3 regions of the Sinorhizobium terangae genome follow, and region 3 is predicted to be linked to each of the others. Evidence: riboswitches for the same ligand, from Rfam matches in the RefSeq annotation. Region 3 holds a riboswitch; each other region holds the start of a gene.

Region 1 (2,239 bases), 720 kb from region 3:
GAAGGAGACGTCATAGGCGCGGCAGATGTCGCAGATCTCCTCGAAGTGCTCATAGAGGAAGCTCTCGCGATGATGATGCAGGCACCATTTCGCCATGATCGAACCGCCGCGCGAGACGATGCCGGTAACGCGGTTGACGGTCAGCGGGATGTAGTGCAGCCGCACGCCCGCATGAATGGTGAAATAGTCGACACCCTGCTCGGCCTGCTCGATCAGCGTGTCGCGATAGACCTCCCAGGTGAGGTCCTCGGCGATGCCGTTCACCTTCTCCAGCGCCTGATAGAGCGGCACCGTGCCGATCGGCACTGGCGAATTGCGGATGATCCATTCGCGGATGTTGTGGATGTTGCGGCCGGTCGAAAGGTCCATGACCGTGTCGGCGCCCCAGCGCGTCGCCCAGACCATCTTCTCGGCTTCTTCGGCCATCGACGAGGTGACGGCGGAATTGCCGATATTGGCGTTGATCTTGACCAGGAAATTGCGGCCGATGATCATCGGTTCCGATTCCGGATGGTTGATGTTGGCCGGAATGATCGCCCGGCCGGCGGCGACTTCCCGGCGGACGAATTCCGGGGTGACGAAATCGGGAACCGATGCGCCGAAGCTTTCGCCATCGCGCTGAAGCGCCTCCTTTGCCGCCTTGCGGCCGAGATTTTCGCGGATGGCGATGAATTCCATTTCCGGCGTGATAATGCCGGCACGGGCATAGGCGAGCTGGGTGACGGCCTGCCCGCCCTTGGCACGCAGCGGTTGGTGGCGAACGGGAAATTCGGGCGTCAGTTTTTCGCCGGTCGCAAAGCCGTTGTCCTCCGCCTTGACGCTGCGGCCCTGATAGGCCTCGACGTCAGCGCGCCCAAGGATCCAGTCGCGGCGAAGTGGCGGCAGGCCGGCCTCGATGCGAATGTCCGCGCCCTCGGCCGTATAGGGGCCGGAGGAATCATAGACGGTGACCGGCGGCTCGCCAGAGGTCGGATGCAGGGCGATCTCGCGCATCGGCACGCGGATATCGGGATGGATCTCGCCGGGCTTGTAGACTTTCTGCGAGGCCGGAAGAGGGCCCTGCGTGACCGAGGGCGCTGCGAGAGGCTTGAAAACATTCATCTTGAGGCTCCAAAGTTTTCGCGTTGGAGACCCAGTTCTGAAGCCGGAAGGATGAAAAGACGCTGCGCCGATGGATCACGGGAACACGGAATCCTGGCCTTCGCACGTCCGCACCGTCCCTACGCCAGTATGAACTGGATCAGGTTCAACGGGTCACTGCGCGCTTTAGCAGTATCTCAGCCCCTTGCCGGGACCCCCCTGGTGAATGGATGCAAATAGTCACCGATATCGCCGCTGCGTCAACCCTGTTTTTTCGACGTCCGGTCGCGTGCAGCCCGATCGGAGTTGCCGCCCTTGGGAAGCGGGAGGCCTGACCCTATGTAAGAAGGATCAAATCCGGAGGCGTTCGCTGATGTTAGACAAGCCGATCAAAATTCCCGGGCCCGATCATCCGATCACCATCGACCACAATCCGGCGCGCGTTGTCGTCAAGCTCGACGGCCGCGTTGTTGCCGATACGCGCGATGCACTGACCCTGCGCGAGGCGTCCTATCCGCCAGTGCAGTATATTCCCCGCGAGGACGTCGACATGTCGCTGCTTGCACGCACCGAGCACTCGACACATTGCCCCTACAAGGGCGATGCTTCCTATTACAGCATCACACCAGGCGGCGACCGCTCGAAGAACGCCATCTGGACCTATGAAGACCCGCATGCGGCGGTGCGCGAAATCAAGGACCACATGGCCTTCTATCCGGATCGGGTGGATTCCATCGAGGAAATGCAGGCTTCTTAGGCGGCCTGTTCAACCGCCCCCGACGAGACAGCGCGCACCGTCACACGCCAAGCTTTTGCCGCTCGGCCATGCGCCAGGCCCGCGGTGTGGTCCCGACGTGACGGACGAAGAAGCGTGAGAAATAGGCCGCGTCTGAAAAGCCGAGGCGGAAGCTTATTTCCTGGACGCTCGCACGCGTGAAGACGAGCTCGCGCCGCGCCGCGTTCAAGAGCCTTTCGGCGATGACCTCGTGCACGCTCTGCCCCGTCATCGACCGGACCACGCGGTTCAAATGCGTCTGCGACAGGCCGAGTTCTCGCGCGTAGAACGCGGCCGGTCGATGCGAAAGAACGTGCTGGCGAAGCAGCGCGTCGAAGCGCTCCATCCGGCGCTCGTTCTCGCTTTCCGCGACAGTTGCGTCCT
Region 2 (2,239 bases), on a different replicon from region 3:
TGCATGACGCATGCCGCCGTCGGCCGCGATGAAGCGACTGCCGGAGAGCTGGCTTGCAAGCCGCTCGGTCCGGGTGAGCGAGCCGCCGAGAAGGATGGTGAAGGTCTGTTGGGCCATGGCAGAAGCGCATAGCGCAAACAAACGACCAGATCACGATGATTTTGGGTCGATTCGACCCAAAATCATCGTGATCGATTCCAATGGATTAGAGCGGGATGCGGGCGGAAAACCGCGCGCACTTTTCCTCATCCCGCTCTAAGGAAAAGGCCGAAAACCATTTTGCGGCAGCAAGGGTCGCGCTTTTCGGCAGCTCGATCGCTCGCGATCAGCCTTCCGACAGCGTTTCGCCGGGAAAAAGCATACCGGCATAAATGCCGGGCGTCGAATCCGCTATCTCCACCGCGCCGACGGTGCGGACGTAAAAATCCGCAGGCCCGACACCGCCTATGACAGCATAGCCGTAGCCGGCGGCGCGCATCGCCATCAGGCTTTCGATAAGCAGCGCCTCGCCGATCCCCTGACCGCGCATCGCCTCGTCGACGCCTGTCGGCCCGAAGAAGCCAAGCGCGGTGACGTCGTGGCAGGCGAAGCCGACGATCCGCTCCTCGTGAACGGCGACATGAATCCGCGTCGGAGTCGACGAGAAGGCGGCCTCCGCCTCGCCCGCCCAACCGGCACCGAACCGTTGTTCGATCCACGTGAGGACGATCCTGCGTTCCGCAGCCATCGCCCGGCGAATGCTGATGCCGGGACCGAGCCGGGAAGCACGCCTTTCCGGCAAGGCGTAGAGACGGACGAGCATGTCTGGCATGAGAATACCTCCCCGCTACGGCGCAGCGTTCAATCAGACGCGCCTTCGCACTTTGACTTGCGGCATGTGGTTACCCTCAAACCGGCCAAGACTTGAGGAAACATGCGGTTGGCGAACAAACGCCGCCGACAATTGTTTGGTCTAATAGCGCAGATGTCTCGGACGGCAAATGTTTCCGCCGAGACCCGGCTTGCAAGACCTGCCGCTGAAAGCTAAATCTTTTGCAGCTCTAACGGGGTGCCTTCGGTCCGCTTCATGGAACCAAGGCTGAGAGGCTCAAGCCAACCCGCGGAACCTGATCCGGCTCATACCGGCGGAGGGATTAGAAGCGATCGGACCGATGCGCCCTTTTCCCGCAACATCAACAACAGGGAGAGAGGTGCCCGTCATGCCCAATTACACCAAGTTGCTTCGCCGGCTGGCGATTACGGCGATGGCCGCGGCTTTGCCGTTCGCCGCTCATGCCGCCGAAAAGACTCTGACGATCTATACCTATGAGAGTTTCATCAGTGAATGGGGGCCTGGCGCGAAAGTCGCCGAGGCTTTCGAGAAAACCTGCGGCTGCGACGTCAACTATGTCGGCGTCGCCGACGGCGTCGAGCTTCTGACACGATTGAAGCTCGAAGGCGAGCAGTCGAAGGCGGACATCGTGCTCGGCCTCGACACCAACCTCGTTGCGGAAGCCAAGGCGACCGGCTTCTTCGTCCCGCACGGTCTCGACACCGCAGCTTTGAAAGTTCCGGGCGGCTTCTCGGACGACACCTTCGTTCCCTATGACTACGGCCATTTCGCCGTGATCTACGATACCGAAACCTTGAAGAACCCGCCGAAGAGCTTGAAGGAACTGGTAGAGGGCGATCCTTCGCAAAAGATCGTCATCGAGGATCCGCGCACCTCGACACCGGGCCTCGGGCTGCTGCTCTGGGTGAAATCGGTTTACGGCGATGAGGCGGCCGCCGCCTGGGCCAAGCTCAAGGACCGGGTGCTGACCGTGACCCCCGGCTGGTCGGAAGCCTACGGCCTCTTCACCAAGGGCGAAGCACCGATGGTGCTGTCCTACACCACCTCACCGGCCTACCACATGGTGGCGGAAAACACTGAACGCTATCAGGCCGCTCCCTTCGCCGAGGGTCACTACATCCAGATCGAAGTGGCCGGCGTGACGAAGAACGCCAAGGAGCCGGAACTCGCCAAGAAGTTTCTGGCCTACATGACCGGCCCGGAATTCCAGTCGATCATTCCTACGACCAACTGGATGATGCCGGTTGCGGCGACCAAGGAACCCCTGCCGGACGCCTTCGGCAAGCTCGTCACCCCGCAAAAGACATTCCTGATGTCTTCCGAGGAGGTCGCCGCCAACCGCAAGGCCTGGATCGACGAATGGCTGGCGGCCATGAGCAAGAACTGAGGCCAGCTTGTCCGCTGCGG
Region 3 (2,239 bases):
GTCAGCGGCGACCGGCCCGCGGCCTGAGCCGAGGCTGGCGTCCGCATCTGCCATCTAGCGCCGCGTGTCTCTCAGACACGCGGCGCTGCGCTTCATCGGTTGGAAGCAGCAAAATGATCTAACTCTTTGAAATTTTGCAATTCTGGACGAAAGCCCTTACGACGGCTTTCGATCGATCCTGAAGATCCACGCCAGCACCATCAGTGCAACCACGCCCGCCAAAATGGCGAGCGTCAGGAGATAGAACAGGAAATATTCGAAAAGACTCGGAACGAGCCGCAGTGCGCGACCCAACACCGTCGGTGACCGACGCCAATCCGGCAGTTCGTCCCGGTTGAAAGCTTCCAAACGACGAGCAAGGAACTGCATAAATCGCTGCCTTCGTGGAACCCGTCCATTAACCATGGACGAATACATGTTGCGTCGCAACAGTGGCGACACCGAGGCGGCGGCATTCGACCTTAGCTATGGTGTGCAGGATGCGGCTCGACTACGTCCCCGCGGATCCCCCCATCACCACCAGCGGTGGAAGTGGTGCACAGGCCCCCGCCCTTCGCCCACCGACAAGGCATTCGCTGCGGAAAGCGCCGCGTGCAGGTAGGCCTTCGCGTCGCGCACCGCGTCCACCAATGGCCGTCCGAGGGCGAGACCGGCAGCGATGGCCGCCGAAAGCGTGCAGCCCGTGCCGTGATCGTTGATCGTCTCGATCCTGTGGGCCGGGAGGCGGACAATCCTGTTGCCGTCAAAGAAGAGGTCGGTTGCCTCGCTGCCCTGCCGGTGGCCACCCTTGACCAGAACGGAACGGGCACCGGTCTTGAGAATGGCTTCGGCCTGCCGCGCCATCTCCGTCTCATCCTCGGCGATGGAACGGCCGGTCAGCAATGCGGCTTCCGGCAGGTTTGGCGTGGCGACCAGCGCCAGCGGCAAGAGTTCATCGACCAGCGCCGCCACGGCGTCCGGGCGCAGCAACTGGTCGCCGGAAGTCGCCACCATGACCGGATCGACAACGGCCTGCTTGTCGAAGCGGCGCAACCCGCCGGCAATGGCGGCGATTGTCTCCTGACGAGAGACCATGCCGATCTTGACGGCGGCGACGTCGAGATCGGAAAGGACCGCGTCGATCTGTGCCGTGACTATTTCCGATGAAAGGTCGGCAACGGCGGTGACGCCCTTCGTATTTTGCGCCGTCACGGCGGTGATGACGCTCGCGCCATAGACACCGAGAGCGGAGAAAGTCTTGAGGTCAGCCTGTATGCCGGCCCCACCGCCGGAATCGGAGCCGGCTATGGTCAGCGCGATTGCAGTCATCGGAGTTGCACCACGACAACAGATGGAAACGGAGGAAAGCGCATCTTGGTCGGTCTCCAGATTGGAAAATCACGGAGATCCAGGAAATCGCGAAGAAGTGGCTAGAGCGCCGCAAAGGCCCTGTTCCCGTTCCTACGCCGGCATGACCCGGATCAGGTTCAAAGGGTCCGGCTCACCGCCGTCTCAGCACCGCTCGGTGCTCCCCTCGGTATATTGGCATTGTATCGGACAGCGGCGCCTATCTGTCAACAAAGCCGCTTCACGCCAAGACCGACTGGTCGCGCACGACTGACGGTATCTCACTATGCCTTCTGGTGCGTGAAGGCTAACGATGCGCTGCGCCCGATCCGACGCAGGCGGTCGACGTCGAGACCGTCCCTCGCACTTGCCGACATGCCCGCCAACACCGCCGTCACATAGTCGGCGATCTCGTCCGCGCGGTCGGTCTCCCGGCGGGCGATGGCATCGCGCACCACCTGCCGGCTCTGACGCCAGAGCGCCTTTGCCATGTCGCAGGCGGCGGCATCGGTACCGCCACGCGCACCTTCGATGACCAGACAACCGGTTGCGCCTGGATCTGCGGTATAGGCAACCGCCGCCGCCTCGAACAAAGCCGCGAGCGCCTCGTCCAACGATTTTTCCGGCGCGAGCAGCCGCTCAAAGTCCAGCCCCTCCGTCTTCGCGTAGCGCTCCAGCGCACGCCCATAGAGATCGGCCTTGCTGCCGAACGCGGCATAGAAGCTCGGCGGATTGATCCCGAGGGCCCCCGTCAGGTCCGTGAGACTGACCGCGTCATACCCCCGCTGATGGAACATCGCCTGCGCCTTGCCAACGGCTTCGTCGACGTCAAAGGCACGGGGCCGACCGCGCGGTTTCGTCTTTTTTTTTGTATCAATCACTACAAAATTCCTTGCACTCACCTCCGATTACA

Evidence for each region. Region 3 has a riboswitch for thiamine pyrophosphate ahead of thiD (bifunctional hydroxymethylpyrimidine kinase/phosphomethylpyrimidine kinase). Riboswitches for the same ligand answer to the same signal wherever they lie in the genome.
Region 1: it holds a riboswitch for thiamine pyrophosphate, as region 3 does, so the genes downstream of both, thiC (phosphomethylpyrimidine synthase ThiC) here and thiD (bifunctional hydroxymethylpyrimidine kinase/phosphomethylpyrimidine kinase) in region 3, are expected to answer to the same signal.
Region 2: it holds a riboswitch for thiamine pyrophosphate, as region 3 does, so the genes downstream of both, thiB (thiamine ABC transporter substrate binding subunit) here and thiD (bifunctional hydroxymethylpyrimidine kinase/phosphomethylpyrimidine kinase) in region 3, are expected to answer to the same signal.

The regions. Positions count from the first base shown of each region.
Region 1 covers NZ_CP121660.1:221,436-223,674, forward strand. Annotated here, with positions in the region: gene thiC (phosphomethylpyrimidine synthase ThiC) at 1-1,101, opposite strand, end outside; TPP riboswitch at 1,200-1,311, opposite strand; gene QA637_RS19760 (DUF427 domain-containing protein) at 1,454-1,837, shown strand; gene QA637_RS19765 (helix-turn-helix domain-containing protein) at 1,878-2,239, opposite strand, start outside.
Region 2 covers NZ_CP121659.1:3,421,906-3,424,144, forward strand. Annotated here, with positions in the region: gene QA637_RS16255 (thiamine diphosphokinase) at 1-117, opposite strand, end outside; gene QA637_RS16260 (GNAT family N-acetyltransferase) at 326-811, opposite strand; TPP riboswitch at 1,035-1,150, shown strand; gene thiB (thiamine ABC transporter substrate binding subunit) at 1,200-2,219, shown strand.
Region 3 covers NZ_CP121660.1:943,133-945,371, reverse strand. Annotated here, with positions in the region: gene QA637_RS23120 (polysaccharide biosynthesis tyrosine autokinase) at 1-27, shown strand, start outside; gene QA637_RS23115 (hypothetical protein) at 157-369, opposite strand; gene thiD (bifunctional hydroxymethylpyrimidine kinase/phosphomethylpyrimidine kinase) at 514-1,308, opposite strand; TPP riboswitch at 1,421-1,524, opposite strand; gene QA637_RS23105 (TetR/AcrR family transcriptional regulator) at 1,611-2,204, opposite strand.